DNA from 4 places in the Nocardia sp. NPDC060259 genome. Region 4 is predicted to be linked to each of the others. Evidence: riboswitches for the same ligand, from Rfam matches in the RefSeq annotation. Region 4 holds a riboswitch; each other region holds the start of a gene.
The links. A riboswitch is a leader RNA that binds a small molecule or an ion and turns the genes downstream of it on or off. The one in region 4 is predicted to bind S-adenosylmethionine.
Positions count from the first base shown of each region.

Region 1: it holds a riboswitch for S-adenosylmethionine, as region 4 does, so the genes downstream of both, ACFWF2_RS01590 (bifunctional o-acetylhomoserine/o-acetylserine sulfhydrylase) here and ACFWF2_RS03960 (AfsA-related hotdog domain-containing protein) in region 4, are expected to answer to the same signal.
Region 2: it holds a riboswitch for S-adenosylmethionine, as region 4 does, so the genes downstream of both, ACFWF2_RS17280 (aminotransferase class V-fold PLP-dependent enzyme) here and ACFWF2_RS03960 (AfsA-related hotdog domain-containing protein) in region 4, are expected to answer to the same signal.
Region 3: it holds a riboswitch for S-adenosylmethionine, as region 4 does, so the genes downstream of both, ACFWF2_RS29270 (ABC transporter substrate-binding protein) here and ACFWF2_RS03960 (AfsA-related hotdog domain-containing protein) in region 4, are expected to answer to the same signal.

Region 1 covers NZ_JBHXAY010000002.1:90,158-97,091, reverse strand. Annotated here, with positions in the region: gene ACFWF2_RS01605 (oxygenase MpaB family protein) at 1-391, opposite strand, end outside; gene ACFWF2_RS01600 (TetR/AcrR family transcriptional regulator) at 544-1,188, shown strand; gene ACFWF2_RS01595 (homoserine O-acetyltransferase) at 1,190-2,338, opposite strand; gene ACFWF2_RS01590 (bifunctional o-acetylhomoserine/o-acetylserine sulfhydrylase) at 2,335-3,651, opposite strand; SAM riboswitch class IV at 3,732-3,842, opposite strand; gene ACFWF2_RS01585 (TetR family transcriptional regulator) at 3,906-4,646, opposite strand; gene ACFWF2_RS01580 (MFS transporter) at 4,780-6,273, shown strand; gene ACFWF2_RS01575 (hypothetical protein) at 6,424-6,934, shown strand, end outside.
Region 2 covers NZ_JBHXAY010000041.1:47,208-54,141, forward strand. Annotated here, with positions in the region: gene ACFWF2_RS17265 (hypothetical protein) at 1-950, opposite strand, end outside; gene ACFWF2_RS17270 (S8 family peptidase) at 943-3,138, opposite strand; gene ACFWF2_RS17275 (AAA family ATPase) at 3,162-4,292, opposite strand; SAM riboswitch class IV at 4,558-4,672, shown strand; gene ACFWF2_RS17280 (aminotransferase class V-fold PLP-dependent enzyme) at 4,721-6,037, shown strand; gene ACFWF2_RS17285 (flavin reductase family protein) at 6,068-6,535, opposite strand; gene ACFWF2_RS17290 (YbaK/EbsC family protein) at 6,698-6,934, opposite strand, start outside.
Region 3 covers NZ_JBHXAY010000120.1:6,022-12,955, forward strand. Annotated here, with positions in the region: gene ACFWF2_RS29250 (glycosyltransferase family 2 protein) at 1-279, shown strand, start outside; gene ACFWF2_RS29255 (lipase family protein) at 492-1,727, shown strand; gene ACFWF2_RS29260 (DUF6892 domain-containing protein) at 1,776-2,189, shown strand; gene ACFWF2_RS29265 (hypothetical protein) at 2,366-3,064, opposite strand; SAM riboswitch class I at 3,276-3,370, shown strand; gene ACFWF2_RS29270 (ABC transporter substrate-binding protein) at 3,387-5,006, shown strand; gene ACFWF2_RS29275 (ABC transporter permease) at 5,009-6,040, shown strand; gene ACFWF2_RS29280 (ABC transporter permease) at 6,097-6,934, shown strand, end outside.
Region 4 covers NZ_JBHXAY010000005.1:68,423-75,356, forward strand. Annotated here, with positions in the region: gene ACFWF2_RS03930 (DUF6585 family protein) at 1-201, opposite strand, end outside; gene ACFWF2_RS03935 (TetR/AcrR family transcriptional regulator) at 310-891, opposite strand; gene ACFWF2_RS03940 (alpha/beta fold hydrolase) at 942-1,721, shown strand; gene ACFWF2_RS03945 (SMP-30/gluconolactonase/LRE family protein) at 1,723-2,682, opposite strand; gene ACFWF2_RS03950 (MarR family winged helix-turn-helix transcriptional regulator) at 2,797-3,246, shown strand; gene ACFWF2_RS03955 (SRPBCC family protein) at 3,304-3,759, opposite strand; SAM riboswitch class IV at 3,904-4,021, shown strand; gene ACFWF2_RS03960 (AfsA-related hotdog domain-containing protein) at 4,036-4,812, shown strand; gene ACFWF2_RS03965 (HAD family hydrolase) at 4,809-5,540, shown strand; gene ACFWF2_RS03970 (hypothetical protein) at 5,534-6,376, shown strand; gene ACFWF2_RS03975 (ADP-ribosylglycohydrolase family protein) at 6,401-6,934, opposite strand, start outside.

The DNA.
Region 1 (6,934 bases), on a different contig from region 4:
ACTTGAGCACCGAATGCCAGCCGGTGATGTGGATCCACAGCTGGGATTCCGGGTTGTTGGCGCTGTAGCGCTTGCCGCTGATCGGTTCGATGCCCGTCATCGGCGCGTGCACCTTCATCAGGTGCTCGGCGGCCTGGATGGCGGTGCGGCCGTCGCCGAGCGCGACCAGCACGAAGTAGGCGAGCGTGTGGTCGAGGCGGGTCGCGGGGTTGTCGTAGATGCCCTGTGAATCGGCGACCGCCGCGGTCAGGAACGGGTCGAAGTGCTCGAGGGTGACCGCGCGCTGGAAACCGATCAGCGCGGTCGGCGATGCCCACACCTTCCAGCTGGGGGAGCCCGGCCCGAAGAAACCGTAGTCGTCGCGGCGCAGGGTGGACGGATCGAAAGCCATTGCACGTGCTCCTTTGCAGTGCCGAGGCGAACCTCGCAGTTGAATACAACGCAACCGTAGCAATGGTGCGAAGTGAATACAACGGTTGCGTAGGATTGAGGCCGAGACGCCACCGCCGGGGTATCGTTCAGGAAACGACAGGAGGTGCGGGCGTGACCGCGACTCAGGAGCAACGGCCGCGGCGCCGCTATGCCCCGCGCCTGCCACCGCACGAGCGGCGCGCCCAGCTCCTCGATGCCGCCTTCGCAGTGCTCGGCCGGATGGAACTGCACGAGCTGAGCATGGAAGCCGTCGCCCAGGAGGCCGGCGTCGGAAAACCGGTGCTGTACACCGTGTTCAAGACCCGCGCCGAGCTCGTCGAGGCCCTGCTGGAACGCGAGCGCGAACGCGGGCTGGATCAGATCGCCGACACCCTGCCGGAAAACCTGCTCGACACCGATCCCGTCGCCGCCGCCTCGGCGACGGTCGAAGCGTTCGTCGGTGTCGCTCTCGCGAATCCGACGCGCTGGCGGCTGATCCTGGCGACCCCGGCCAGCGCTCCCGACGAATACCGTGCCGCCTTGCGTACGGCTCGCGCCGAGATCCTGGCCCGCGCGGAATCCCTTGTCCGCGTGGGTATCGCGATGTCGCCGCGCTGGTCGGGGATGGACGCGGGCCTGCTCGCGAACTCGACCCTCACCGTCGCCGAGATGCTCGGCAGGCTGGCGGTCAACGAGCCGCAGGAGTATCCGCGCGAACGGCTCCAGGAATACGTCCGCTCGATCGTCACCCTGCTGACAGGTACGGCGAGAGACTGAGTCAGCGGCTCTCGCGGGCCAGGCGCATCGTCTCGGTGAGCAGCTTCGACACCGCGGCGGCCTCGGTCAGGAAGCCGTCGTGCCCGTCGCGCGAGTGCACGATCTCGAGACCGGCGCAGCCGGGCAGCCCCTCGGCCAGCTCGGCCTGGGTGTGCAGGGGGTAGAGCCGATCGGAGTCGACACCGCCCACCACGCACGGGACCGGGGTCGAGGCCAGCGCGGCGGCGATCCCGCCACGGCCGCGACCCACGTCGTGCCGGTTCATGGCCTCGCTGAGCAGTACATAGGTGGCCGGATCGAATCGCTGACAGAGCTTCTCGGCCTGGTGCTCGAGGTAGCTCTGCACCGCGTAGCGGCCGCCCGTCCACGGATCCTCGTCGCCCTGGGGCCGATTGGTGAAGCGGTGGTCGAGCTCGCCGTCGGTGCGGTAGGTCAGGTGCGCGATGCGCCGGGCCAGGCCCATGCCGGTCATCGGGGCGCGACCGGTGCCGTGATAGTCCCCGCCCTGCCAATCCGGGTCGGCGGTGATGACGGCCATCTGGGTGGTCTGGGTGCCGATCTGATCGGCGGTGGCGCGGGCGCCGACGGCCAGCACGAGCGCGGCCGCGACCCGCTCGGGCTGCCCGACGATCCACTCCAGCACTCGCATGCCGCCCATCGACCCGCCGACGACGGCGCCCAGCCGCTCGATCCCGAGCAGCTCGAGCAGCTGCGCCTCCGCGGTCACCTGGTCACGGATGGTCAGATCGGGAAAGCGCGAGCCCCACGGCGTGCCGTCGGGCGCGAGCGAGGACGGGCCGGTGCTGCCCTTGCAGCCGCCGAGCACGTTGGTCGCGATCACACACCATTCGTCGGTGTCGATCGGCGCGCCGGGCCCGACCATGCCCTCCCACCAGCCGGGCTGCGCGTTGTCCGCGCTGGCGATGACATGCGAGTCACCGGTCAGCGCGTGTTCGACGAGCACCACATTGTCGAGCGTGGGCGAGAGCTCGCCCCAGCGTTGCACCGCCAGCCGCACATCGGGGAGCACGGCGCCGTTCTCCAGCGCGACGTCCCCGATGGCGACCACGCCGAGTCGCCCGTCCGGCGGTGGCAGCAGGGCCACACCGGTTGCGGGACGGGCGATCGGCGATTCGGTGCTCACAGTCACGTCGTCGCCGCCGCGAAACCTGCGCGCAGATCGGCCAGGATGTCGTCGATTCCCTCGATGCCGACGGCGAGCCGGACCAGCCCCGGAGTGACGCCGGAGGCCAGTTGCTCTTCGGGCGTCAACTGCGAGTGCGTGGTCGATGCCGGGTGAATCACGAGAGAACGCACATCACCGATGTTAGCGACATGGCTGTGCAGGCTTAACGCGTCCACGAACTTCTTGCCCGCGTCGACACCGCCGCGCAGCTCGAACGCGACGATCGCGCCCGCGCCCTTGGGTGCGAGCTGCTTGGCCCGCGCGTACCAGGGCGAGGTCTCGAGCCCCGCGTAGTACACGGCCTCGACGCCCGGCTGCTCGGCGACGAACTTCGCCACGGCCCCGGCGTTGGACACGTGCCGTTCGACCCGCAGGCTCAGCGTCTCGATGCCCTGGGCGATGAGGAACGCGTTGAACGGCGACACCGCGGCACCCAGATCTCGCAGCAGCTGCACGCGGGCCTTCAGCGCGAAGGCGGGCGCGCCAAGGTCGGCGAACACCGCGCCGTGATAGCTGGGATCGGGCTCGGTGAAACCGGGGAAGCGCGCGTTGCCGTCGGCGTCGCGCACGGTCCAGTCGAAGGTGCCGCCGTCGACGATCGCGCCCGCGACCGCGGCGCCGTGCCCGCCCAGGTACTTCGTGGCCGAGTGCACGACGATGTCGGCGCCGTTGGCCAGCGGCTGGATCAGGTACGGGGTCGCGACGGTGTTGTCGACGATCAGCGGGATACCGGCCTTGTGCGCCACCTCGGCGATGCCGGGGATGTCGAACACCGCGCTGCTCGGGTTGGCGATGGTCTCGCCGTAGAAGGCCTTGGTGTTGGGCCGGATGGCGGCCTGCCACTGCGCCAGGTCGTCGGGATCCTCGACGAAGGAGACCTCGATGCCGAGCTTGGGCAGCGAGTAGTGGAACAGGTTGTACGTGCCGCCGTAGAGGTGCGGGCTCGACACGATGTGGTCACCGGCGCTGGCCAGGTTCAGGATCGCGTAGGTCTCGGCGGCCTGGCCGGAGGCCAGCAGCAGCGCCGCGACGCCACCCTCGAGCGCGGCGATGCGCTGCTCGACCGCGTCCTGGGTGGGGTTCATGATCCGGGTGTAGATGTTGCCCGGTTCGGCGAGACCGAACAGCGCGGCGGCGTGGTCGGTGTCGCGGAAGGTGTAGGAGGTGGTCTGGTAGATCGGCAGTGCCCGCGCGTTGGTGCTCGCGTCGGGGGCCTGGCCCGCGTGGATCTGCTTGGTCTCGAAGGACCAGTTCTCGGGCAGGGCAGAGTCGGTCATGAATTGCTCCAGGATTGTTTGCCGGTGTCTCGCGTCAGCTGGGTCGGATCGACGGACAACAACACATGGGGGCCTCCTGCAATGCGCGCTTGCTCTCGACCTTCGAGAGCCCGGTCATCACCCGGAGCACCCCACCGCAGCTGGAGGGTTGCCGACCAGCGAGCCGGGGCTTGGCGCTGGTACTCATGACCTTGCCGTCATGTTAACCGGCCATCGTGTCAGCGCGGAAACTTCCCCCGGTTTCGTCGCCTGGATCACTCCGCCGACGGTGTGCCGACCCCTGGCGTGTCGCCGTCGGCGTGCGCACCGCAGACGCGGCGAAGCTCGTGGTAGGCGCGCAGGATGGCGGCCTTGGTCACCCCGGCGGCGGCTTCCGGCGTCGAGCCGAGCAGCTCGTCCTCGATGGCGGCGAGCGAGAGGTGGCACAACATCTGCCAGGTGCCGGCCACCACCCGGACCGAGAAGTCGTCCGGCGTGGTCGCCATCCGCTCGGCGAGTTGCGCGCAGACCGAGACGTTCTTCTTCTCCGCGTATTCGAGGGCGCGCGCGTTCACGGCCTGGCTGGTCCGCATGATCCGCTGCATCTGCTGGAACTGGCGCAGGAACCGGATGCCGTCGGCCTCGGCCTCGGTATCGACGACCTGCAGGTAGGCGTCACACAGCGCCTTGAGTTCGTTGCCGGTGCGCGGTTGCCCGGCGAGTGCGACGGCGACGGTGCTGCCGAACTCGTCGATCGGCGCGAGCACGATGTCTTCCTTGAGCGGGAAGTAGCGGTTGACCGTGCGCGGGGAGACATCGGCGCCCGCGGCGATCTGCTCGACCGTCGTCGCGTCGAAGCCCTGTGTTTCACACAGTCGCAGCCCGACCTCGATGATCGCCGCCTTGGTCTGGAGCTTCTTGCGTTCACGCAGGCCCGCCGGCACGCGGTCGGCCGCGGTGGGGCCTGCCGGTTCGGTCGCCCGGTCCGCGCCGATCGGAGTGGTCGAGTCCAGCATCCCTCCAGATTACCGTCCGGCCTGATTTGTCTGTCTTTTCACGTCAAGTGGCGCAGTCAGACATTTTGCTCTTGACGCCAATTGTCTCGTGGTGCCAGGATTAGGCCAGCCTTCGAGTGACTAGGAGTCCGTGGTGACCGGCATCGAGATAGACGCGAAACAAACTGAGGCACAACAGAGTTCGATGCGATGGTGGGCGCTGGCTGTCCTCGCCTCCGCGCAGTTGATGGTGATCCTCGACGCCACCGTCGTCACGATCGCGCTCCCGTTCGCCCAGAAAGACCTCGGCATCAGCGAGGGCGACAAACAGTGGGCGCTCACCGCCTACACCCTGATCTTCGGCGGCCTGCTGCTGCTGGGCGGGAGGATGGCCGACTACCTCGGCCGCAGGCGCATCTTCCTGATCGGCCTGGTCGGGTTCGCCGCCGCGTCGGCGCTGGCCGGGCTCGCCCAGGACGGGTTGCAGCTGTTCCTCGGGCGTGGCTTGCAGGGCGCGTTCGCGGCGTTGCTCGCGCCATCGGCACTGTCGCTGTTGTCGGTGACGTTCACCGATGTCAAGGAGCGGGCGCGCGCGTTCGCGGTGTTCGCCGGGATCTCGGCGGGCGGTGTCGCGTTCGGGTTGATCGTCGGTGGCGCGCTCACCGAGTACGTGTCGTGGCGCTGGACCCTGCTGATGAACACGCCGGTCGCGATCGTCGCGCTGCTCGGCGCGCTGGCGGTCATCGTGCGCGATGTGCCGGTGCCGCGGGTCGGCGGTTACGACCTGCCCGGCGCCGTCACCGTGACGCTCGGGCTGGTGTCGATCGTCTACGGATTCAGCCGCGCCGCCGAACACGGCTGGCTGGCCGCGAGCACCCTCGGCCTGCTCGGGGCGGGCGCCGCGCTGCTGATCGCCTTCGTCGTCATCGAGGCGCGCTCGGCGAATCCGCTGCTGCCGCTGCGCATTCCGGGGGAGATCAACCGGGGTGGCGCGCTGCTGGCCGCGCTGTTCATCCCGATCGCCATGTTCGCGATGTTCCTGTTCCTGAGCTTCTACTACCAGAACACCCTCGGCTACTCGCCGCTGAAAGCGGGCGTCGCGTTCCTGCCGTTCCCGGTCGGCATCGCGATCTCGGCGGGAGTCACCAGCGCGCTGATGCCCAAGCTCGGCCCGCGTCCGCTGATGGTGGTCGGCGCGCTGCTCGGCACCGTGGGTCTGCTGTGGCTGGCCCAGCTCGGCTACGGCGACGGGTACGCGCTGAGCGTGCTGCCCGCCCAGCTGCTGATCGCGCTCGGTATGGGGCCGTTGTTCGTCGGCATGCAGGCCGTCGCGCTGCATCAGGTCGACGCCGACGACTCCGGCGTGGCCAGTGCTCTGCTCAATGCCGCCCAGCAGGTCGGCGGCGCGGTCGGCACCGCATTGCTCACCACGATCTCGGTGCAGGCGGCGAAGAACTACGCGACCGACAATCCGACCGTCGACCACCTCGTCGAGCGGGCCTCGATCCACAGCTACGACGTGGCGTTCTATGTCGGCGCCGGCTTCTTCCTCGTCGCCGCGGTGGTGATCGCGGTGATGATCAGGGACAAGCCGGAGAACCTGATCGAAGGCGACGAGCACGCCGCCCGGGTGCCGATCGCGGTCTGAGTACCGGATCGCCGAGCCCCGCATGCCTTTCCGGCGTGCGGGGCTCGCCTGTTGTCGCGCCACCGCCGGTCGTTCGACGTGCCGACGGTTTCGAGGCAACCGCAATTCGTTCGCAAGTGGCAGCCAATCGCTGGCGGTCACGCTCGGCTCATGACTATCGAGATTGCCGATGAGCACAACAACACCACCTCGGCGCCGCACCCCGCCGACCGTGCGTCCAGCCCCGCCCCGGCGGGAAGTCGTGAGCGGGTGCGGGCCGGAGTCCTGGCCGTCGGCGCGGCGCTGTGGGCAGCGGGCAACCTCATGCACCCGCTCGAGCACTCCGAATCCGCCGAGCACGCGGCGACCTGGGAAGCCGCGCATCTCACCTTCGCCGTCGGCGCGGTGCTGATGGCGGTCGGCCTACCCGCGCTGGTCCGTGCCATCCGCCGACCGGGCGCGGACTGGGCGGGCAAGATGCTCACCTTCGCGCACGGGTTGTTGTTCGCCGGGCTGGCGGTGGTCATCCCGATCGGCGCCTACCACGAGGTCTACGTCACCAGCCTGCTCGATCATCACGCCGCGACCGAGATCGCCGACGCCTCGGCCCCGGTGCTCGCGCCCTTGTCGCTGGCGCTGCTGCTCGGATTCGTCCTGCTCGCGGTGTACGCGCTGATCCGGC
Region 2 (6,934 bases), on a different contig from region 4:
GGTTTGGCGCGTTTGCCGAGGACGGTGACGGTGGGGATGTCGGGGGTTGCGGGTCGAGGTGGTGGGCTGGTGGCCACTTCCGCGGCATGGGCTCCCGTGGCATACGCCCAGCTGCTGCGTGCCGGACCGCCGGCGATGTCGACCGGCCGATAAGCGGGGTTGTCGTCCCGCACGAATTCGAGCGCACGATCGAATGCGGACAGCCCGGGTTCGGGCGTGCAGCCGTCCAAGCACAGCAGCGTGCGGCCCTGTTCGAACACCGCGGCCGCCGCGATCGAGCCCGCGCCTTCCTCGTCGAACACGCGGCGCAAGACCTGGGCGGGCACGATCACGATCGAGGTGTCGGACGGGCTGGTGTGTTCCGCGCAGCGGGTCACCTGCCCGACGTGCGCCGACACCGACTCGGCGTAGAACAAGTAGTAGGCCGTCGCACCGAAATGTGTTGCGGCGTCGAGTAGATCGGCCCGCTGCGCGGCGGGTAGCGCTGCCGCTTTGATCGGCTGACCGCGCCTGGCCCGCTTGGCCTGGACGAGCAGCCGTACCTCGCGCGCGCCCGAGGGATCCTGCACGCAGTAGATGAAGTCGGCGCCTACGCCGCGTCTACCGCGTGCCCGGTTGCCGCCCTCCTCGGGCCGGGTGAGCAGCCGGACCCCACGCCTGGCGCGGGATCGGTCGCCGCCCTCCTCGGACCGGGTCAGCAGCCGCGAGCCCGCCGGTGCGCGCGTCGCGGAACCCCACGTCGAACAGCGCTGGGGTGGAACGCAATCGGGGCAGGCCGCGTCGATGCGGTAATCGACGCCGGTCAGGTGCCCGAGCAGGATCTCGGTGAACGTCTCCTCCTGCCAGGGGAACTTCCGTGCGCCGAGGTGTTGCAGCCGGTACACGCTCTGGCAGCTCAGCCGTCGTGCCGCGATCGGGTCGACGAAGATCTCGGCAGGGAACTCAGACATCGAGCGGAATGTCCACGGTCGGGCGCAAGGCCTCCAGCTGGGTGACGTACGCGCTGAGCACCCGCTCGTATAGATCGTCGACCTTGGCGTGGCGCACCGTGATCACCATCGAGTACCGGATCGGCCGCGCCGCAGTGGCGGCATGGCTCGACCCGCGCGCGGTGTGGTGGATGTCGAACACCGGATTGCGCAGGCTGTTGACCCGTTTGCTGCGCTCGGCGTGCAGCACCGTGTCCCACTTGTGCGCGGTGCGGCGAAGGACGGACTCGGAGTCGAGGTCGGTGGCGCGGAAGAACGGGGCCGAATCCGGATGGATCCTGGTCGGTTCGGCGAACTTCTCGTCGTGCGGACGGAAGGTGACGTCGAGGCCGCTGCGGGTGTAGCTGCCAGGGTCGGCGGGGTCGACCGGTGTCGCGTAGACCAGCGTCGCCCTGATCCGCACCATGCCCGCAGGCAGTGCGGCGGGCAGCGGGATCTGGGCGCGCAGGTACTTCGCCGGGGTCAGTTCGCCCTGGTACAGGACCCGCGCCTCGCCGTCGCCGCACAGCACCAGCTGGGCCAGGGTCGCGGCGATGCGGCCGTGTCCGGAATCGGAATCCGGTGAGCTGCTTCGCCGTTCGGCGGTGTGCACGAGCAGGGCCTTCAGGTCGAGCGCGCCCAGCTTCGGGCCGAACAGGGTGCGCGCGCCCAACGCGGCGCGCAGGGCCATCGGCGCGGCGAAGCTGGTCCCGGAATCGGGGATCGCCGTGCCGTCCGGGCCGACGACATGGAACGGTTCGTCGTCGCTGCCGCCGAACGCGAGCAGATCGGGTTTCACCGTGCCGGGCGCACGACCGGGCCCGATCGCCGAATACGGCGCCCGATTCCACAGCGCGCCACTGCGATCCGACGATCCGATCGCCAGCGCGTTGACGCTGTCGGCCGGAACCTGCACGCGCGCATTGCCACTGGGCCGATCAGCCTCCCCGTTGTTGCCGACGGCGATGGTGGCCAGGGTGGTGCCGTCGCTGAGGTAGTCGTCCCAGAACGCGGTCCACGCGTGCACTTCGTCATCCTCGATCGGCAGTTCGGGGCCGATGCTGACATTGACGAACTCGTATTTGCGCTGGCGCAGGACGCTGTCGATGCGGTCGATGGCCGCGTACAGCTCGCACTGGTCGTCGTCGGTGTCCTCGTCGAGCACCTGGTAGTGGTCGATGTAGCCGTAGGGCACCGGCACCGGATGCGCGGGGTCGACGCTGCCGAACAGCAGTGCCGAGGTGACCCGGTGGCCGTGGTCGAGGTAATTGCGATGCGACGCCGCGCTGTCGGCGAAAGTGTGCGCGTCGACCCAGCGGGTCAGTGGGGTGCGCGCGGGCAACCCGCCGTCGAACACGGCGATGGTGAGCTCGCGGTCGGTCGGCTCGGCGGTCGGCAGGTCAGGGCGGAAGCGCGAAAGTGTTGCGGTGGAGCGGGTATCGCGGCCGAGCTGGGTCCGCATTCGTGGCATGCGGCGGATCACCCTGGTGAACGAATAGCCTGCCAGCGCGGCGACGGCCGCGTGGGTGCCGGTGACCGGGACGAAGGCGAGACCGCCGTTGTCGAGTCTGCGGTCGATCGCGACGTCGAGATCCAGATCGCGGGAGTAGTCGAGCAGGCCCTGCAGGGCGATGTCACGGCCGGAGTGCAGGACCAGCTCGGCCACGGTCTCCGAATCCGGCTGGGCGGCAGTCAGTCTCAGCCGATCGGCGGAGGAGTTGAGGCGGAACTCGGCCAAGCTGACGATGCCGTGTTCGGCGGCGCGCAACGGAGTCTCGGCGCAGATGCGAGTGGCGAGCAGCCGCAGGTTGGCGCGGGTCGTCGCGAGAAACAGCAGCGTGCTGGCTCGCGGCGCATGGCCGTCCGGTACGACCGTCACCGGCCTGCTGCCCAGCGGGTCGAACTCCATCGACGCGAGAAGCCTGGTGGGATAACCGCTTGTGGACACATACTGCGGATGCAGAGTGACCGCGGTGACGGTCTCGTCGTCCGGGCAGGCGACCCTGGGCAGCGCCACCGCGCTCTCGCTCGCCGCGCGCACCATCGGCGCGAGCCGGACCCGCGCCTGCGCGACCGTATACGGCGGCTGCGGCGAATCACCGCCTCTGCCGGGGGCGATCGGCGCGGTCAGCCGCTCACCGAAGCCGATCAGAAATCGCGGTCCGGCCACCCGAAATCCCCCCAGCGAGCACGTTATTGCCGTCGGTGCGTGAAGCCACGGAGGGTATCGCGCGACACCCCCGTCAGCGCGCTGATCTGGCGCTGAGACAAGCCTGACATGCCGACCAGGGTCTGTGCCAGCTGTAACCGATCGGTCCGCGAAAGTTCAGCTACCAGACGCGCGGAATGCTCGGCCATCAAGTCCGGCAGCGGCTGGTCATCGAGCACGCAACGACGCCGCAACCGCAGCATCGTGCGCTCGATATCGTTGAACGACAAGCCTTTCGACGCGATGGCGACGGCGTCGACGGCGGCATCGGGTAGCGGTTGGCCTGCGAAGCGGCGGATCGCCTCACCGCGCTGCGTCGTCTCCGGCAGCTCGAAGCCGACGGTGACGTCGAAGCGCCGCCACACGGCCGGGTCGAGGAGCTCGGCGTGGTTGGTCGCGCCGATCACCAGACCGGCGCCCGACGGCCAGTCGTCGATCTGCTGCAGCAGCACCGTGACCAGGCGTTTCAGCTCGCCCACATCGCGGTCGTCGTCGCGGCGCTTGGCGATCGCGTCGAGTTCGTCGAGCAGCAGCACGCAGGGTCGTTGCTTGGCGTAGTCGATGGCGTGGCGCAGGTTGGTGCCGGTCTTGCCGAGCAGGCTGCTCATGATCGTGGCCAGGTCGAGCACCACCAGCGGCAACTCCAGCTGATGGGCGAGCCAGGCCGCGGCCATGGTCTTTCCGACGCCGGGCGGACCGACGAAGAGCAGGCTGCGCGCCGGGGTGAGGTCGGCGGCGGCGAGACGGTCGGCCTGCTTGCGTTCGTCGACGATCTGGGTGAGCACCCGGTAGGTCTCGGCGGGCAGGATCGGCACCTCCGCGGTGGCGCCGGGCGGCACGACCCGCAGCAGCGGCAGGCGGCTGTCGCCGTCGACGGGGATCGGCGTATCGAGTTCGGCGCGTAGCGGATTGGCCCGCGTCGGGTTCTGTCTGAGCAGTCCGATCAGGGCCTCGGCGAGCTCGGGGCAGTCGGTGCGATGCCGGCGCGCGGCGCGGCGGACGAACATGGTGACGTCCTGTTCGCGGCCTGCCATCGCCAACCGAGCAAGGTGGACGAATTCGTCTGCTAGATCGGCGTTCACGTCCGCCGGTGTGGAGCTCAGGGCGTGTGACATGGTGTTCTTCCGATCGAAGGCATGGACTGATTTCGGTTCACTCGATCGTACGGCGTCCATCGCGGGCAAAGTTCACCCCTTGTGTACCGGTTTGACATCAGAACCCACCCGCAGCGCCACGTTGATCTGCCGAGTCGTCGGCGTAGCCGTCGCCTTCGTCGGATGCTAGTTGCGTGGCGACCCGGCGTCGGCGATTCCTGTCGGTTCGGGCGTGCCGATGGTGGTGGTTGACAGCTCCCTGGATCGTCTGTCACTCTCGTCAACAGGTCACGAGTACCAGCGACAAGCCCCGGCTAGCTGGTCGGCAACCCTCCTCCGCGGTGGGGTGCTCCGGGTGACGACCAGGCCGCCGTCCGCAGTGGGCGCGGCAAGCGCGGACTCGCAGCACCCTTTTCGGGAACGAGTCCCTGAGCCGACGGGATTTCGTCATGACCGCAGTAATCGACCCCACCTGTGCCCTGGCCGCCGTGTCCGGCGCCGACCTGCAGGTTCCGCTCGTGCAGGGCGGCACAAGCACCTACGCCAACTTCGACTACGCGGCGAGCGCGCCCGCGTTGCGGCAGGTCACCGACCGGATCTCGCAGCTGCTGCCGTACTACGCCAGCGTGCACCGCGGCGCGGGCTACGCCTCGCGGATCTCCACCGAGTGCTACGAGGCCTCGCGTGGCGCCGTCGCCCGGTTCGTCGACGCGTGTGACGACCAGGTCGTCGTGTTCACCCGCAACACCACCGATTCGCTGAACCTGCTGGCAGGCTGCGTGCCCGGCGAGACCGTCGTGCTCGATATCGAGCATCACGCGAACTTCCTGCCGTGGACCGCGCACGGTCGTCGGGTCGTGCGGGCGGCCGACACCGTCGAGGAGACGATCCGGCGGGTCGTCGCCGAATTGTGCAGCAAGCCCGCCGCATTGCTCGCGGTGACCGGGGCGTCCAATGTCACCGGTGAGGTGCTGCCGCTGGAGCGGCTGGCCACCATCGCCCACTTGTGCGGCGCGCGGATTCTCGTCGACGCGGCGCAGTTGGCCCCGCATCGCCGGATTTCGCTGCGTGAGAACGGGATCGACTATCTCGCCTTCTCCGGGCACAAGCTGTACGCGCCGTTCGGCGCCGGTGTGCTGGTCGGCAGGCGGGACTGGCTCGACGCGGGCGAGCCGTACCTGGCCGGTGGTGGCGCGGTGCGCGAAGTCGGTGTGGAACAGGTCGAGTGGGCCGCGGCGCCGCAGCGGCACGAGGCGGGCTCGCCGAATGTGCTCGGCGCGGCCGCGATCGCCGCCGCCTGTGACGCGCTGGCCGCCATCGATCCCACCGAACTCGTTGCCAACGAACGCTTCCTGGCCGACCGTCTGCGCGACGGTTTGGCCGCGATTCCCGGCGTGGACATCGTCCGCATCTGGTCCGACAGCCCCGACTGCGTCGGCATCGTCGCCTTCACCGTCGCCGGCTACGCCCCCGGCCAGGTCGCCGCCTACCTCTCCGCCGAACACGCCATCGGCATCCGTGACGGCCGCTTCTGCGCCCACCCCCTCCTCACCCGCCTCGGCCTCGACGCCGCCCTCCGCGCCAGCATCGGCCTCGGCACCACCACCACCGACGTAGACCGCCTGATCACGGCCATCGCCACCCTCACCGAATCCGGCCCAACCTGGACCTACACCACCACCGAAGGCCTCTGGAACCCCACCCCCGAAACCCGCCCCCTCACCGCCGCTTCCCCCGCAGGCGCCGCCCCCTGCCTCATCGGCTGAGTTCTCGCCGTCGCCCGCCGCCCCACCCGATCAGGTGTCGAGGGCGGTGGGGCGGTGGTATTTGCCGTTGTAGTAGAGGAGGGGGGCGGCGGTGGGGGATTCGTGGGTTTGGTCGTGGACTCGGGTGACCAGGCCGACCGCGAGGGTGTGGTCGCCGATGTCGATGAGTTGGTGGAGGGTGGTGCGGAGCCAGAGGGGGGTGCCGTGCAGGACCGGTTCGCCGGTGTCGAGGGTGGTCCACAGGGAGCGGTCGGTGAAGCGGTCGGCGGCGGTGCGGGAGAAGCGGTGGGCGAGGTGGTGCTGGTGTTCGCCGAGGAAGTGGATGACGACCGAGTCGGCGGCGCGCAGTGCGTCGATGCTCGACGAGGTGTGGGCGATGTTGAACGACACCAGGGGTGGTTCCAGGGAGAGCGAGGCGAACGACGTCGCCGTGAAGCCCACCGGGCCGGTCTCGGCGCCGATGGTCACCACGGTGACTCCGGCCGGATAGTGCCGCATCGATTCCCGGTACTGCTCGGCGGTGATCCCGCTCAGATCATCGGGGACCACCAGCTCGGCCGGGGTTCGTCGCACTTCACTCACCGCCCCAAACTACGCCCGCGCCGGAACCTCGCACAGGGGCCCTTCTGCCCGGTTGACGCACATCGCGCGCGGCCGACCTCAGTCGATCTCGATCGGCAGGCCGGCGGTGATGCGGACGAGTTCGCGGAAGTTGGTGCGGAACACCGTGTTCGGGTGGCCGCCTGCAGCCCAGACCTCGGGGTGGGCGGCGAGGGCGGTGTCGACCCAGGTGGGGAGGTTCGTCGGGTGGCCGACGGGGGCGGTGCCGTCGATGTGCTGGCCGGTGATGCGCTCCACCAGGGCGGTGGGGGCGGGGATCAGGGTGCCTTCCAGGCG
Region 3 (6,934 bases), on a different contig from region 4:
ATCCCCCCACTCGCCGCCCTCTGCGGTCGAGGCCGGACCCGCCGCGCCGGCCTGCTGGGCTACCTCACCGCGGTAGCGGGCCGACTCGCCGCCCGCAGCACCGAAACCCGCCGCGCACCCACTCCCGCCGACATCACGTCGGCGGTGGCCCACCCCCTGGGCGTAGCCCACTACCTGATCCTGTGGACACGCTCGCACCACCACCACCGCACCGGCAGACTGCACTGGAAACAACGCCCCCTCGTCGCCCCGCAAACCACGACCGCGCGGCGCGCCTGACGGTTCCGTGTCAGCACGGATGTGGTGGACCAGTGGGCAGCCTGACACTGGACCCAGTCGACCACTTCCGAGCTGTCACATCGCATGCGCAGTGTCATTTTCGCGCATTCGGCCCCGTTTCGGCGTGTCGCTGGTAGTTTGCCGGCGGTAGCGATTGAATACCGCCTGGCTGGTCGACGAATTGCCCCGCACAACCAGTGGAGGTCAAGGTCGTGAAGCGTCCGTTTCTTGCGTTCCTCGGTAGCCGAGGCAGCGGTTGGACCCGCGTCCTCGGTGCATTCGGCGGTGCCCCACTCGCGCTGCTGCTCGCGACGACGGCAACCGCGGAACCGTTGTACCCGCATTCCGATCCGGACCCGTTCTACGCCGCCCCGGCGGATTTGGCGGGGTACCGCCCCGGTGATGTGCTCGACATGCGGGCGCAGCCGCCGCTGCCCCTCTTCCCCGGCGCCACCGTCACATTGGTCAAGTACCGGTCCACCGATTCGCACGGTGCGCCGATCGCGGCGACTACCACGATCCTGACCCCCGCCGGCCATCGGCCCGACGGGCCGTTGCTGTCGTATCAGCACTTCATCAATGCGCTCGGCACCGGCTGCGGGGTATCGCACATGCTGTACAACAGCGACCTGAATCTGGTGGCGACGACGCCGATCTTGAACGTCGTGCTGCAGCAGGGTTGGAGTGTCGCACTGCCGGATCATCTCGGACCTGAGTTCGCCATGGGAGCCGCGCGTTTGGGTGGCCAGATCGTCTTGGATGGCATCCGGGCGGCGAAACGGCTGCCCGTACTCGCCGTGCAGCACAGCCCAGTGGTGATGACCGGCTACTCCGGTGGCGGCATGGCCACCGCATGGGCGGCAGCGCTGCAGCCGTCGTACGCACCGGAGCTCGAGCTCGCGGGCGCGGCCATCGGTGGCGTCCCGGTGAACCTGGTGACGATGGCGCAGGCTCTGGGCTTTGACCCGCACCCGGCCTTCGGGCTGGCCATGGCGACGGCGATCGGTCTGGAGCGGGAGTATCCGGACCAGGTGCCCATCAGCGCGTATCTCAATCCGCGTGGCCTCGCACTTCGTGACGCAATGGCCAACAGCTGCACCAACACCATCCTCGCCATGGGCGCCAACGGCAGCGCTCGCGAGTACGTCACCAACTCCTCGATCTTCGACAGCCCCGACGCCCGGTCGGTGGTGGAGCAGAACAGTCTGGAGCTCTACGCCGGGGTACCGGAAATACCTATGTTCGAATGGCATTCGCCGACCGACCCGTTGATTCCGGTCGACGCCATCAACAACACCAACCGCCGCTGGTGCGCGGCGGGGGTACGGTTGCAGACGCTGTGGGTGCCCTCGGTCGAGCATTTGTCCGCGGCTGTCGCGGGCGCCCCCGCGGTACTGCAGTGGCTCGACGGACGGGTTCGCGGAGAGCCTGCGCCCGTCGCCTGCTGAGATCTGGGACCATGCTGGTCGAGGCTCCGGGGCCCGTACGCTTCGCTGATGGCGATTATCGAACTGGCTGACCGCAACCTTCGACTCGCGCTGCTCGACGAGACTGACCTGTGTCTGGACGGCGATCGTGAGGTCTATCAGCTCTACCCCGGGTGGTGGCACTTCGGCAGGCATTTCTCGATCACGAACCTGGACGGGATCGCCTACTGTGCGGCACTCGAAGATCTCGATCTCAACTCGATGGTCGAAGCCACCAGTCTCGCCCCGCTTGCGGGGTTGACCAGGCTACAGCGCCTCAGACTGGATTCGGGCATCCAGAATCGTGACGTCGGTGTCATCGCCGCTCTGCCCGCGCTGACCGAGCTGGTGATCTTCAACGGTTTCAAGGCACAGGACAACGAGGAGTGGCGCAGTGTGGTCGGTGCGCTGCGGGCACGCGGCGTGGCGGTGCACGGCTGGTAAGTCCCGGTGGGTGGTTTCGAGTGAGTCGCGCATGGCCGTGTAGTCGGGGGCAGCGAGAGCGGCCACGTCATCTGGCATCGGGACTGGCCGCCCGCCATGCCCCATGACCTCGCCAGGCGACGGCAGCGGAGAGGTCCATGCCGAGAACGTCGAGCGGCGCGGGCGGACTGAGACGATCAGGGGACTTCGGTGATCCCGACGGTCGGGAAGAAGAAGCAGGAGCGGCCCGCGTTGTCGGTGGTGCCGAAGACGGCGGCCAGGACGGTGCCGTGGCCGGTGTCGACGGGGACCGCCCGCACTCCGCCGACGGGGATGGCGGTGAACAGGAAGTCGCGGATGGCGGTTTCGGCGAGGGGGCGCAGTTCGACGGGTACCTCGGGCGGGACCATCGCGCGGACGATGTCGGTGATCGAGCCCATCGAGGCCAGACCACCGCGGCCGGTGCTGATGTTGAGCCAGGCCACCTGCATGCCGGAGGTCTTGGTGGTGGCCGTGTCCGGCGACAGGCCGTAGGGCAGGAAGGTGAACATCGTCTGGCCGGACTTCACGGCGGTGAGGTCGAGGCCGGGGACCTGGACGGTATTCGCCGGCCACGGGCCAGGGACCGCACCCGCGACGGCGGGGATCAGGCCGAGGTCGTCACCGGCGCAGTTCGCGGCGACCGTCGGATACAGGAACGGCTGGACGCCGAGCGCTTCGAGGGTGTCGACGACGGTCTGATACGCGCCGAGCAGGTCGCCCGGAGCCGCCGTCTGCGCCGCCGGCGCATCCCTGGTTACCTCGGGCGCCGCCGCCGCGGTAGGCGCGGCCAGTAGCAGCGCGGCGGCACAGGCCGCCAGCGTGGTCAGTGTGGTGAAACGACGCGGCTCGGTCACGGCGCACTCCTCATGGACGCGAAGACATCCGACGCTACTCCCGTACCGGGCGTAATCCGCGCAGGTGAATGGCACCGAGCCGTCGGCGCGTCGCACAGTGTGCCCGAGTACGCCCCGCGTTCCAAGCTCTGCGCTCACGCTGATCCTTACCGTTGTGAAGGATCCCGCCAGTGCCACATGCTGATTCGGTACCGGCCCCTGCGGCCGGTCACAACCATCCAGAGCGACCGAGAGACCCGGCTCGACGACGTCGCAGCAACCCGCCCGTTCCCCGGGTGTGGGTGCTTCCGCCGGGTTCGATGGAAGGAAGAAAGTGCACCCCGTGATCGGTCCCCGTCATCGTCTCGCCGCTGTCGCCGGCGTTCTCGCCGTCGCCACCTCCGTGGTCGCGTGCGGTAGCGACAGCGCAGGCTCGGGTGGGCAGGCCGGTCCGCCCCAGCCCGGCGGCACGCTGCGCTACGGCCTGTCGCAGGCGCCGTCGTGCTCGGATCCGGCGCAGGCGGGCTCGAACCAGTCCATCTACGTCGCCCGTCAGATCGTCGACTCGCTCACCGATCAGGACCCGAAGACCGGCGCGATCACGCCGTGGCTGGCCACCAGCTGGGAGGTCAGCTCCGACGCGAAGGTGTTCACGTTCACGCTCGCCGACGGCGTCACCTTCAGCGACGGCACGCCGGTCACCGCGGACTCGGTGCGCGACACCTTCGACGCGATCGTGAAACTCGGTGGCGCGAAGGCGCCGCTCGGCACGAGCTACCTCACCAACTACGTCGGCACGACCGCGGTCGACAAGCTCACCGCCCGAGTGGAATTCAGCCAGCCCAACGCGCAGTTCCTGCAGGCCTCCTCCACACCACAGCTCGGAATACTCGCCAAGGCGACCAATGCCAAACCGGCCGAGGCCAGGTGCGCAGGCGACAATATCGGCAGCGGGCCGTTCACCTACGCCGGCTACAAGCAGGACGTCTCGGTGACGCTGGCGAAGCGGGCCGGATACCACTGGGGATCGGCGGTATTCGGGCATCAGGGCGAGGCGTACCTGGACCGGATCGAGTTCACCGTCGTCCCCGAATCCGGGGTGCGCACCGGCAGTCTCGTCTCCGGTCAGCTCGACGCGATCAGTGACGCGCTGCCCCAGGACGCACCGCAGATCGAGGCCGTCGGCGGCCAGGTGCTGTCCACGTCCAACCCCGGCACGCCGTTCGGCCTGCACCCCAACGTGACTCGTGGCCCGCTGCGCGATCCGGCGGTGCGCCAGGCACTGCTGCCGGCGCTGGACCGCAAGCAGCTCGTCGACACCGTGCTCGGCCCGCAGTTCAAGGTCGCGACCTCGACGCTTGCCTCGGCGACACCCGCGTACGCGGATCTCTCGGCACAACTTCCCCACGACCCGGCCAAGGCGAAGTCGATTCTCGACCAGGCAGGCTGGGTTTCCGGCGCCGACGGCATCCGCACGAAGAACGGTGAGCGCCTGAGCTTCTCGGTGACGTTCAGCCAGGTGTTCGCGGGCAACCAGGCGATCCTGGAGCTGGTGCAGCAGCAGCTTCGCCAGGTGGGCGTCGACCTGACACTCGACCTGGTGTCGCTGCCGGAGTGGACCGCCAAGATGAACTCCAAGGACTACGACGCCACCTACGGCAATTCCACCCGCGCCGACGGCGACATCCTGCGCACGTCCTTCTCGATCACCGGTCGCAACCTCAATGCCCGCGGACCGATCCCGGCGCTGGACGAGACCCTGGACAAGCAGCTGGCCGCCAATGATCCGGCCGCACGGGCGACGCTGATCAAGACCGCGCAGCAGCAGATCCTCGACAACGGCCTCTACATCCCCACCGTCGAGCTGTCCCAGGCGATCGGCGCGGCCGCGACCACCCAGGATCTGAAGTTCGAGGCCTCGGCCCGGCTGCAGTTCTTCGACACCTGGCTGAGCGGGCGCTGATCATGAGCCGATACGTGGGTTCCCGGATACTGCAGGCGATCTGGGTGTTGTGGGCGGCGTTCACCATCTCCTTCGTCGTGCTCTACCTGCTGCCTGCGGATCCGGTGTCGATGGCCGCCGACGGCGGTGGGCCCGGCACCGTCGTCGACAAGGTGGCGATCGCGGAACTGCAGGCCCGCTACGGCTTGGACAAGCCGCTGTGGGAGCAGTATGTGACCGCGCTCGGCAATGCGGTCAGCGGTGACCTCGGGCGGTCCATCAGCACCGGTCAGCCCGTGACCGAAGCGCTCGGCGACGCCCTGCCCCCGACTCTCGGATTGGCGCTGCTAGCCCTGGTGTTCGCCGCGATCGGCGGCACCGCACTGGCGTTCGCCGCCACCTACACGCGGCGGCCGTGGCTGCGCAATACGCTCAGTGCCCTACCACCGCTGGCTGTTTCGGTGCCGACGTTCTGGACCGGTCTGATCCTGTTGCAGCTGTTCTCGTTTCGGCTGCACTGGTTTCCGGCCTTCGGCGGGACGGGACTGCGCGGGACCCTGCTGCCCGCGCTCACCCTGGCACTGCCGATCGGTGCGGTGATCGCCCAGGTACTCGCCGCCGGGCTGGAACAGACCTGGCGGCAGCCGTTCACCGAGGTCGCGCTCGCCAAGGGCGCCTCGCGGTGGTGGGTGCAGCGGCGCCACGTCGCCCGGCTGGCCAGCGTGCCCGCGTTCACCATCGCCGGTGTGCTGGTTGGCACCGTGCTGGCCGGGTCGGTGGTGGTGGAATCGGTGTTCGCCCGCGCCGGTGTCGGCAGGCTGACCCAGACCTCCGTGCTCAACCAGGACATCCCCGTCGTGCAGGGCGTGGTGCTGCTGTCGGCGCTGATCTTCGTCGTCGTGAATCTGACGGTCGATCTGCTGTATCCCCTGCTCGATCCACGGATCACCGGTAGCAGGTGGCAGCGCGCGAAGACGAACACCAGGCCCGGTGACAGCACCGAACTCCCGGACACGAAGGCCGATGTCGCCGCGAAGGCGGTGCACGGTGCCTGAGGTCATGCGGCCTCAGGACGCCGCCGGGACCACCATCGATACCGAAGGGAACGACCATGGTTGACCTCCTCGTGCGCCGTGGATCGGTCGCCGAAAGACCCGAAGTGGCAGACGACAGTACTGTCCGGGCCACCGAGATCGCACGGTGGGTTCGGGCCCATCTGGGCCTGCTGGTCGCGGTCGTGGTGCTCGCCGTCGCGATCGGATGGGCGGTAGCGCCGTCGGTCTTCGCCCCCGGCGACCCGCTGACCGGCGTGCCCGCGGAGAAGTTCCAGGCTCCCAGCGCGGCGCACTGGTTCGGCACCGACAATCTCGGCCGCGATCTCTACACGCGGGTGGTGCACGGCGCCGGTCTCTCACTGACCGCGACACTGACAGCGGTCGGCATCGCACTGGTGGTCGGCTCGCTGCTCGGGCTGCTGTCCGGCGCGGCGGGCGGCATCGTCGACACCACGATCATGCGGGTGGTCGACGTCCTGCTGTCGATCCCAGCACTGCTGCTCTCACTGGCACTGGTGACCGCGCTCGGCTTCGGCACCCGCAATGTCGCTCTCGCCGTGGGCATCTCGCTGATCGCGAACTTCGCCAGGGTCATGCGTTCGGAGGTGCTGCGGGTGCGGCACGCGCCGTATGTCGAAGCGGCACACGCGTCGGGGGTGCGCTGGTACACGGTTCTCGCCCGGCACATCCTGCCGAACTCGTTTCAGCCGGTCCTGGCGCTGGCCGCCGTGGAATTCGGGATGGCGGTGCTGGCGGTGTCCTCGCTGAGCTTCCTCGGCTACGGCACCAAACCGCCCACCCCCGAGTGGGGTTCGCTGATCTCGGAGGGCCGCAATTTCCTGGCGTCGGCGTGGTGGCTGACCACCCTGCCGGGTCTGGTCATCGTCGCCGTCG
Region 4 (6,934 bases):
GGCGCAGATGACGCCTATGGTGGCTGTGGTGCCCGCCACGATGCCGCAGCCACGGACGAATGTGTCGTCGGCGGGGGTCGCGAGGTAGGTATCACGGTGCGCGCCGAGCTGCTGATACTCCGCCATCAGGTGTATCAGCTGGGTCAACGGCGCCCTGTGCCGGACTTCGGCTACGTCCTCCGGCCTGTTCGGAGTGATCAATCGTCCCTCCATGAGGCGTTTTCATCCGCGGCGAAGCGTATTCGACGAGGCCGATTACCGCCACTGGTGGGCCGACAATGCGGTAAACCCAGCTGGACATGCGACTGTTCAGCGTTGCGGATCGAGCAGCCGGGAGACCACCGCGTCCACCAGTTCGTCGGTGGCGGGCAGGGTCTGCGGCGCGATCCTGGCCAGCTGATTGAACCCGTGATAGATGCTGACGGCCACGCTCGCGCGGGTGTAGGCCTGCGGATCGGGCACCCCGAGCAGCCGCAATTGCGCGGCGACATAGTCGATCCGGCGTTCGGCGACCCGGCTCATCGCGGCGGCGACGGCGGGCTGATCCACCGAGGCGAGCAGCGCGAGATCCTCCCTGCCGTGCGCGGCGTACTCGATGACGTGGGTGAAGAGTTGCCGCAATCGTTGTGCGGGCCCTGGCAATTGATCGAGCTCGTCGATGACGTCCTGCGTGCCGCGCTGCTCCCACCGCGCGAGCACGGCCTCGACCAGTGCGGCGCGATCCTTGAAATGCCAGTAGAAGCTGCCCTTGGTCGCACCGAGTCGTTTGGCCAGCGGTTCGACCGCCACCGCGGCCAGCCCGCCTTCGCCGAGGGCGTCCAACGCGGCCTGCGCCCAGTCGTCGGCGGTCAACCTGCGCGCGGCCGACCTCACGTTCTCCTCCTGCGGCATCCCCATACGCTACCGTATGGTCGTTGGTGCGTACTCGATAGTCTGGACAGGTGCTGTTTCTGGACGAAGGCTCGCGCACCGGCCCGGTGATCGTGTTCGTGCACGGCATCCCCGGCTCGGTCGACTGGTTCGCGGCGGTCGCCGAACGGCTGGCCGGCGACTACCGGGTGATCAGGGTGGATGTCCGCGATCAAGGCGCGGAATCCGGTGATTTCACGGCCGCGGCCCGGACCGCCCCGATCCTCGCACTGCTCGGCGAGCTCGACCTGTCGCAGGTCACGGTGGTCGGACATTCGTTCGGCGCCGAGATCGCCCTCGAGCTGGCTGCGGTGTCGCCGCGGGTGGCCCGCGTGGTGGTGATCGGCCAGGCGCCGGACTACCACGCCGCCAGCATCCCGACCGCCGCCAAATGGGTGGTCCGCCCGTGGACGGTGCGGCTGGCGCAGCGCTGGACACCAAGCCTGGTGATCCGCCTGGCCAACCGGACCGTGTTCGCGCCTCGCTTCCGCTACGACTCCGCGCCCGGCCTTGCCGACGCGATGGTCCGCGATTTCCGCGCCGCCGTCCCCGCCGGCCTCGCCTACGCCGTCGGTGCACGGGCCGACGACTTCGCCGCGCGCCCGCTCGACGAGCGGGTGGCCGCACTCGACCTGCCGGTCCTGGCCGTCCACGGCAGACACGACCTCCTCTACGACAGCGCGGCCACCCTGGACAGATACGCCGCGGCGGGCGCGCGCACCCACCTCGTCGAGCACGCAGGCCACTCGCCGCAGGTCGAGCAGCCGGACGAATTCGTCGCCGTCCTCAGGGAATTCGTCGGCGAGGCCTGACTCAGAACCCGTCGACGGCCGACACCACGAACGTTCCCGGCGCGCCCGCATCGCCCATCGGCCCGCCCTTGTCGAACTGTGACGACACGATCAGCGCCCGATCGCCCGAGTGCACCATCGTCGTGGGGATATTCAGTGCGGGATCATGGAATTCGCGATCACGCGTCGCCGCGTCGCCGCGGTCGCTGACGGTCCAGCGGCTGATGGTGTTCTCGGTGTTGTGGACCACCCACAGGGTGTTGTCGCGCAGTTCCATGCCGTCGCCGTGGCGCACGTCGCCGCCGGTCAGCGCGACCTTGCGGATCGGCTCGGCGCCGGTCAGGTCGATCCGGTACAGCTCGCCCGCCGACATCGCGACGACGAGCAGATACGTCCCTGCCGGATCGGCGACGATGCCGTTCAGTTCGAAGGTCTTCGCGTCGCGCGGTCCGAGCACCGGACCCAGGTCGTAAGCGACCCCCAATTCGCCACGGCCCGTGGCCACTTGGTCCGGGGTGACCCGATAGACGACATTGCGGACACTGTCGGTCAGATAGGCGCTCCCGTCGGCCCCGAAGTCGAGATCGTTGACGAAACGCGGAGCGGCGCCCGCCACCTCGAACCGGGCCAGCAGCGCGCGGGAGCCGATGTCGTACACCGCGACTCCCACACCCGAATCGATCACCCACAGCCTGCCGTCCCGGTCGACCCGCACGCCGTTGGTGGTCTTACGGCCGTCCGCGCCGGCGGGCAGGAACACTTCCGCGCGCTCGGCTCCCGCGGCCGCCCGATAGACCGTGCCGTCGGCGAACGAGCCGACGTAGCTGTCACCGGAGCGGGCGTCAAGCGCGATGCCCTCGGGGTACACAGCGTTGCCGGGCAGCTCGAAGGCGGTGCGAAACGTGGGCGTGGCGTCGGTTCCGCACGCCGTCGCGGACAGACAGGCGACGGCCATGGCGATGGTGGCGCTGGACCTGATCATGATGAAGCCTCTCAGTGATGTAATGCCAGACATCAAACGATGGGCAGAAATGTAGATTAGAGTTCTAATGATCGTCAAGGGCATTACGTGATGACGGGCGGATACCATGCACGCATGACGTCCATGCCCGCCGCCGAGAGGCTCGGCACGTATATCAAGCGCGCCGAGCAGGCCCTGATCGCGGCGAAGACCGCCGCGCTGAAGCCGGCCGGGCTGACGGTCCCGCAGTACAGCGCCCTGCTGCACCTCGCGGAGAACCCCGGCATCTCCGCCGCGGCGCTGGCCAGACTGGCGGGGGTGACGCCGCCGACCATGAACACCGTCCTGACCAACCTCCAGGACCGTGGCCTGGTCGAGCGCACGCCGCACGAGTGGCACAAGAACGTGCTGGAGACCCGGCTGACCGAGGCAGGCCGGGAGGTGACCGCCGCGGGGGACGTGAACGCGGTCGCGGTGGAGCGTGACCTCGCGGCCCGGTTCACCGCCGAGGAGCTCGCGACGGTGACGGCTCTGCTCACGCGCACGGCGGAGGCTCTGGAGGAGATCAGGCAAGACCTGCCGTGACCCCGAAACGACGAGAGCCCGCCGGAAGATCCGGCGGGCTCTCGAGGTGTGTGCGGGTCAGCGCTCCGCGACAGCCTTGACCTTGCTGAGGGTTTCGTGCATGCCCGCGACCAGGTCGGCCTCGAACTTCTCCTCGCCGCCGAGGGCGACCTTGATCGTCCCGCGCAGCCACGCGGGCACGCCCTTGACGGGGTCGACGGTGCGGGTCTCGACAACGCGGGTGCCGGTAGCGGTCGGTTCGAGCTCGTAGCGCCACACCGTGCGGTTCTCGTTCATCCGGAACGCGATGGACTTGTTGGGCTCGTAGCTCACGATGCGCGAGGTGGTCGGGTACACCTTCCAGCCGACCTTGTTCAGATTGACGGTGTAGGCGCCGTCGCGGACCCCACCGACGGCGATCATCTTCAGCGTGGTCGGGCTGAGCTCGGGCATGCGGCGCAGGTCGGCCAGGATCGACCACACCTTCTCCGGCGCTGCGGCGATGTCGATGCTGGCTTCGAGATTGTTCGGCAACGGTGCCTCCGGGATGGGTGTGACGGACTGTCACGCACAGCATAGGCATCGTCGACCAGGGGATCTTCCGCCTGTGGTCGGATTTTTCGCAGCGTGGTCGCAACACTGTTCAAAAGGTTTGCGGCCGAATAATTTTCGTTCGACGGTCACGAGTTCCAGCTTCGAGCCCCGGCTTGCTGGGCGGCAACCCTCCATCGGCGGCGGGGTGCTCCGGGTGACGACCGGATGGCGGGGGAGTTCCCACCCGCCATAAGCGTCCTTCTGAAGGGTTCATCCATGTCTGTTGTCCAACTCGACTCCACCACCCGTGCCCCGGAAACGGTGGCGACCACGTTCGTCGTGGTGGCCGACCGGTTTCTCGGTATCTCCGCGGACGACCGGGTGCACACCGTGTCGGGCCTCGTCGCCCTGTTGCGCAGCGGCCGCCTGGCCGATCGGGAGTTGACGGTGCACTTGGGGCAGGGCATCACCCGGCACGATCTCGACTACCTCGACCATGTCGCGCAGACCGCGGGGGCCGGGTTGCGGGTGGTCGGGGAGATCGCCGAGCCCGCCCGCCGCCATCACGTGCACAAGTACCAGCACTCCAATGTGCTGCTGGCCGGGCTGACCAGGGAAGCCGAGAACCTCTTCCGCGCCGATCTGCGCCTCGACAGCGACAACGAACTGCTGCTCGACCATCAGACCGGCGAGCACGTGCAGGGCATCGTGGTGATCGAGGCGGTGCGCCAGCTGTTCCTGGCCGCGTTCGAACTCGAGTACGGCGTGCGCAGGCCGCAGGAGCACTTCTACATCGTGTGGAACAACGTGGACCTGCGGTTCACCTCGTTCCTGTTCCCGCTGCCCGCGACCCTGCACGCCCGGCTCACACCGGTCTCGGTGGACGACCCTGGCAAGCTGCAGTTCGTCATCGAGACCGAGGTGCGCCAATTCGGCAAGACCGTGGCCGACTCGCGCGTCGAGTTCACCGCGCTGCCCAACGAGCGCATCGCGCAGATCGAGCGGGCCAAGGCGGCCAAGGCTGTCACCGCGCACCTGGCGGAGTCGGCATGAGCGAGCGGCGAGCAGGCGCCGGCGCGGCGTTCTTCGATGTCGACGAAACACTGATCACCGTCAAGAGCATGTTCGCGTTCCTGCGGCACTGGCTCGCCGAGAACGGTGACGACGGCGGCGAGTACGCGCGCATCACCGACGAGATCAAGGAGCGCGCGGCGGCGGGAACCCCGCGCGAGGAGATCAACCGCCACTACTACCGGGTCTATCGCGGAGTCGAGTACGCCGCGCTCGCGGAATCGGGGAAGCGCTGGTTCGGCGCCTTCGCCGCCGACGGTGCGCCGTTCTATCTCGACACCCTGGAAGCTCTGCGCGCACATCATGATTCGGGTGTGCGCACGGTGCTGCTATCCGGGTCGTTCGCGCCGGCGATCGCCCCGGTGGCGGACGCGGTGGGCGCCGATCACATCATCGCCACCGAACCGGTGCTCGACGAACATGGCGTGCTGACCGGCGAGGTGCACCGCCCGATGATCGGCGAGGCCAAAGGCGAAGCGGTGGTGGCCTACCTCCGCGAACACGGCATCAGCCCCGACGACACCTGGGGTTACGGCGATCACAGCACGGACCTGCCGTTCCTGTGGATCGTCGCGCACCCCTTCCACCGCGGCGACGACCCGCACCTGCTTGCCGCCGCGACCGCAGCCTGGCGCAGGCTCGGTGACCGGGTCGGCGACGCGAACGGCACCGAAATCGCCGACGATCGAAAGGTGGTGTCCGCATGGTGAAACGACTCTACGACCTGACGCCGACCACGCAGGGCCCGCTGTATCCGCCCAGTGAAATCGTGGACGCCGATGGCAATTTCCTCGTCGTCGGTTTCCTCAACGAAGCGGGCCCAGACGGCACGGTGACGCGTCGATGGGGACGTGCCGTCGTCGCGGCCGACACCCCACTGCCCGCGTTCGGCGAGAACCTGCCGTACCGGGTGATTCGTGAACTGCCCGAGCAGCTTTCAGCGGACGACGCGAACGTGGTCCTGCACACGCTCCCGTTGCCACTGCCCGCGCACAACTACCCGATGGTCTTCGCTCCGGACCAGTTCCCGAACGCAGGGGAGGTGGTGCGACCCAGCTATCCCTTCCACGAGGTGCCGATCCCTGATCTGCGCCCCGAGGACGGTCGCAAACTCACCGAGCCGGTCACGCTCGGCCGCTGGCTGGAAGCACGTGGCACGGTAGAGGTCTCCGTCAGCGACGACGAACGGCACGGCGAATTCCGTTTCGAGCTCAGTGGATTGATCCCCGATTCGCTCTACACGATCATGTCCCTGCGCTCGGGCGACCTGAATCCGGCCGCACCCACCCGCCCCGGCCCACTCGGTGTCCCCAATGTCTTCATCACGGCCGCCGATGGCACCGCCACCTACCGGGCCACCCTCCCCAACCCGTTCCCCGACCCGACTACCCCCGGCGCGAACCGCATCATCAGCGTGGTCGTCCTCTGGCAGAGCTATCAGCAGAACTACGGCGGCGCGATCGGCCACTTCGGCCTCGGCGGCGACATCCACGCCCAGCTCAAACTCCCCACCCCGACCTTCGAGGAGTTCCACACCCGCCCCTGACCGAACGCGTCGGCCCCGGCGCCCTCACCCTCGCTCTGTCACCCAGGCCGGCAGCGCTTCCCGCGCTGCCAGCCATTCCTCCGGCACACCGCCCGGCGTCCCGATTCCCGTGCGCGCGGCCACGATTCCGCCGACTATCGCCGCGGTGGTGTCCGCATCCCCACCAGCCTCGACACACGCGGTGATCGCGGCGGGATAGTCGTCGAGGAAGCTCGCCGCCGCCCACAGCGTGAATGGCACCGTGTCCTGCGCGCTGACCTGCGCACCATTACCCAGTTCATAGGAAGCTTCGGCCACCGATCGCCCGAGGAGCTTCTTGGCGCGCCGCACCCCACTCGCCGTCCGCCCGTCGATCAGATACGGCTCCACCGCGTCCAGTAGTTCCTGTGGCGCACAGTCCTTTCCACGGCTGATGGCCGCCCAGCTAGCAGCCACCGCGACAATCATCGCCCCTACGATCGCCTCCGGATGCCGATGTGTCACCTCGGCAGCCGACGCCGCCTCCGCCGCGGCCCGATCGAACTCCCCGGCGAAATACGCCCCGAGCGGCGCCACCCG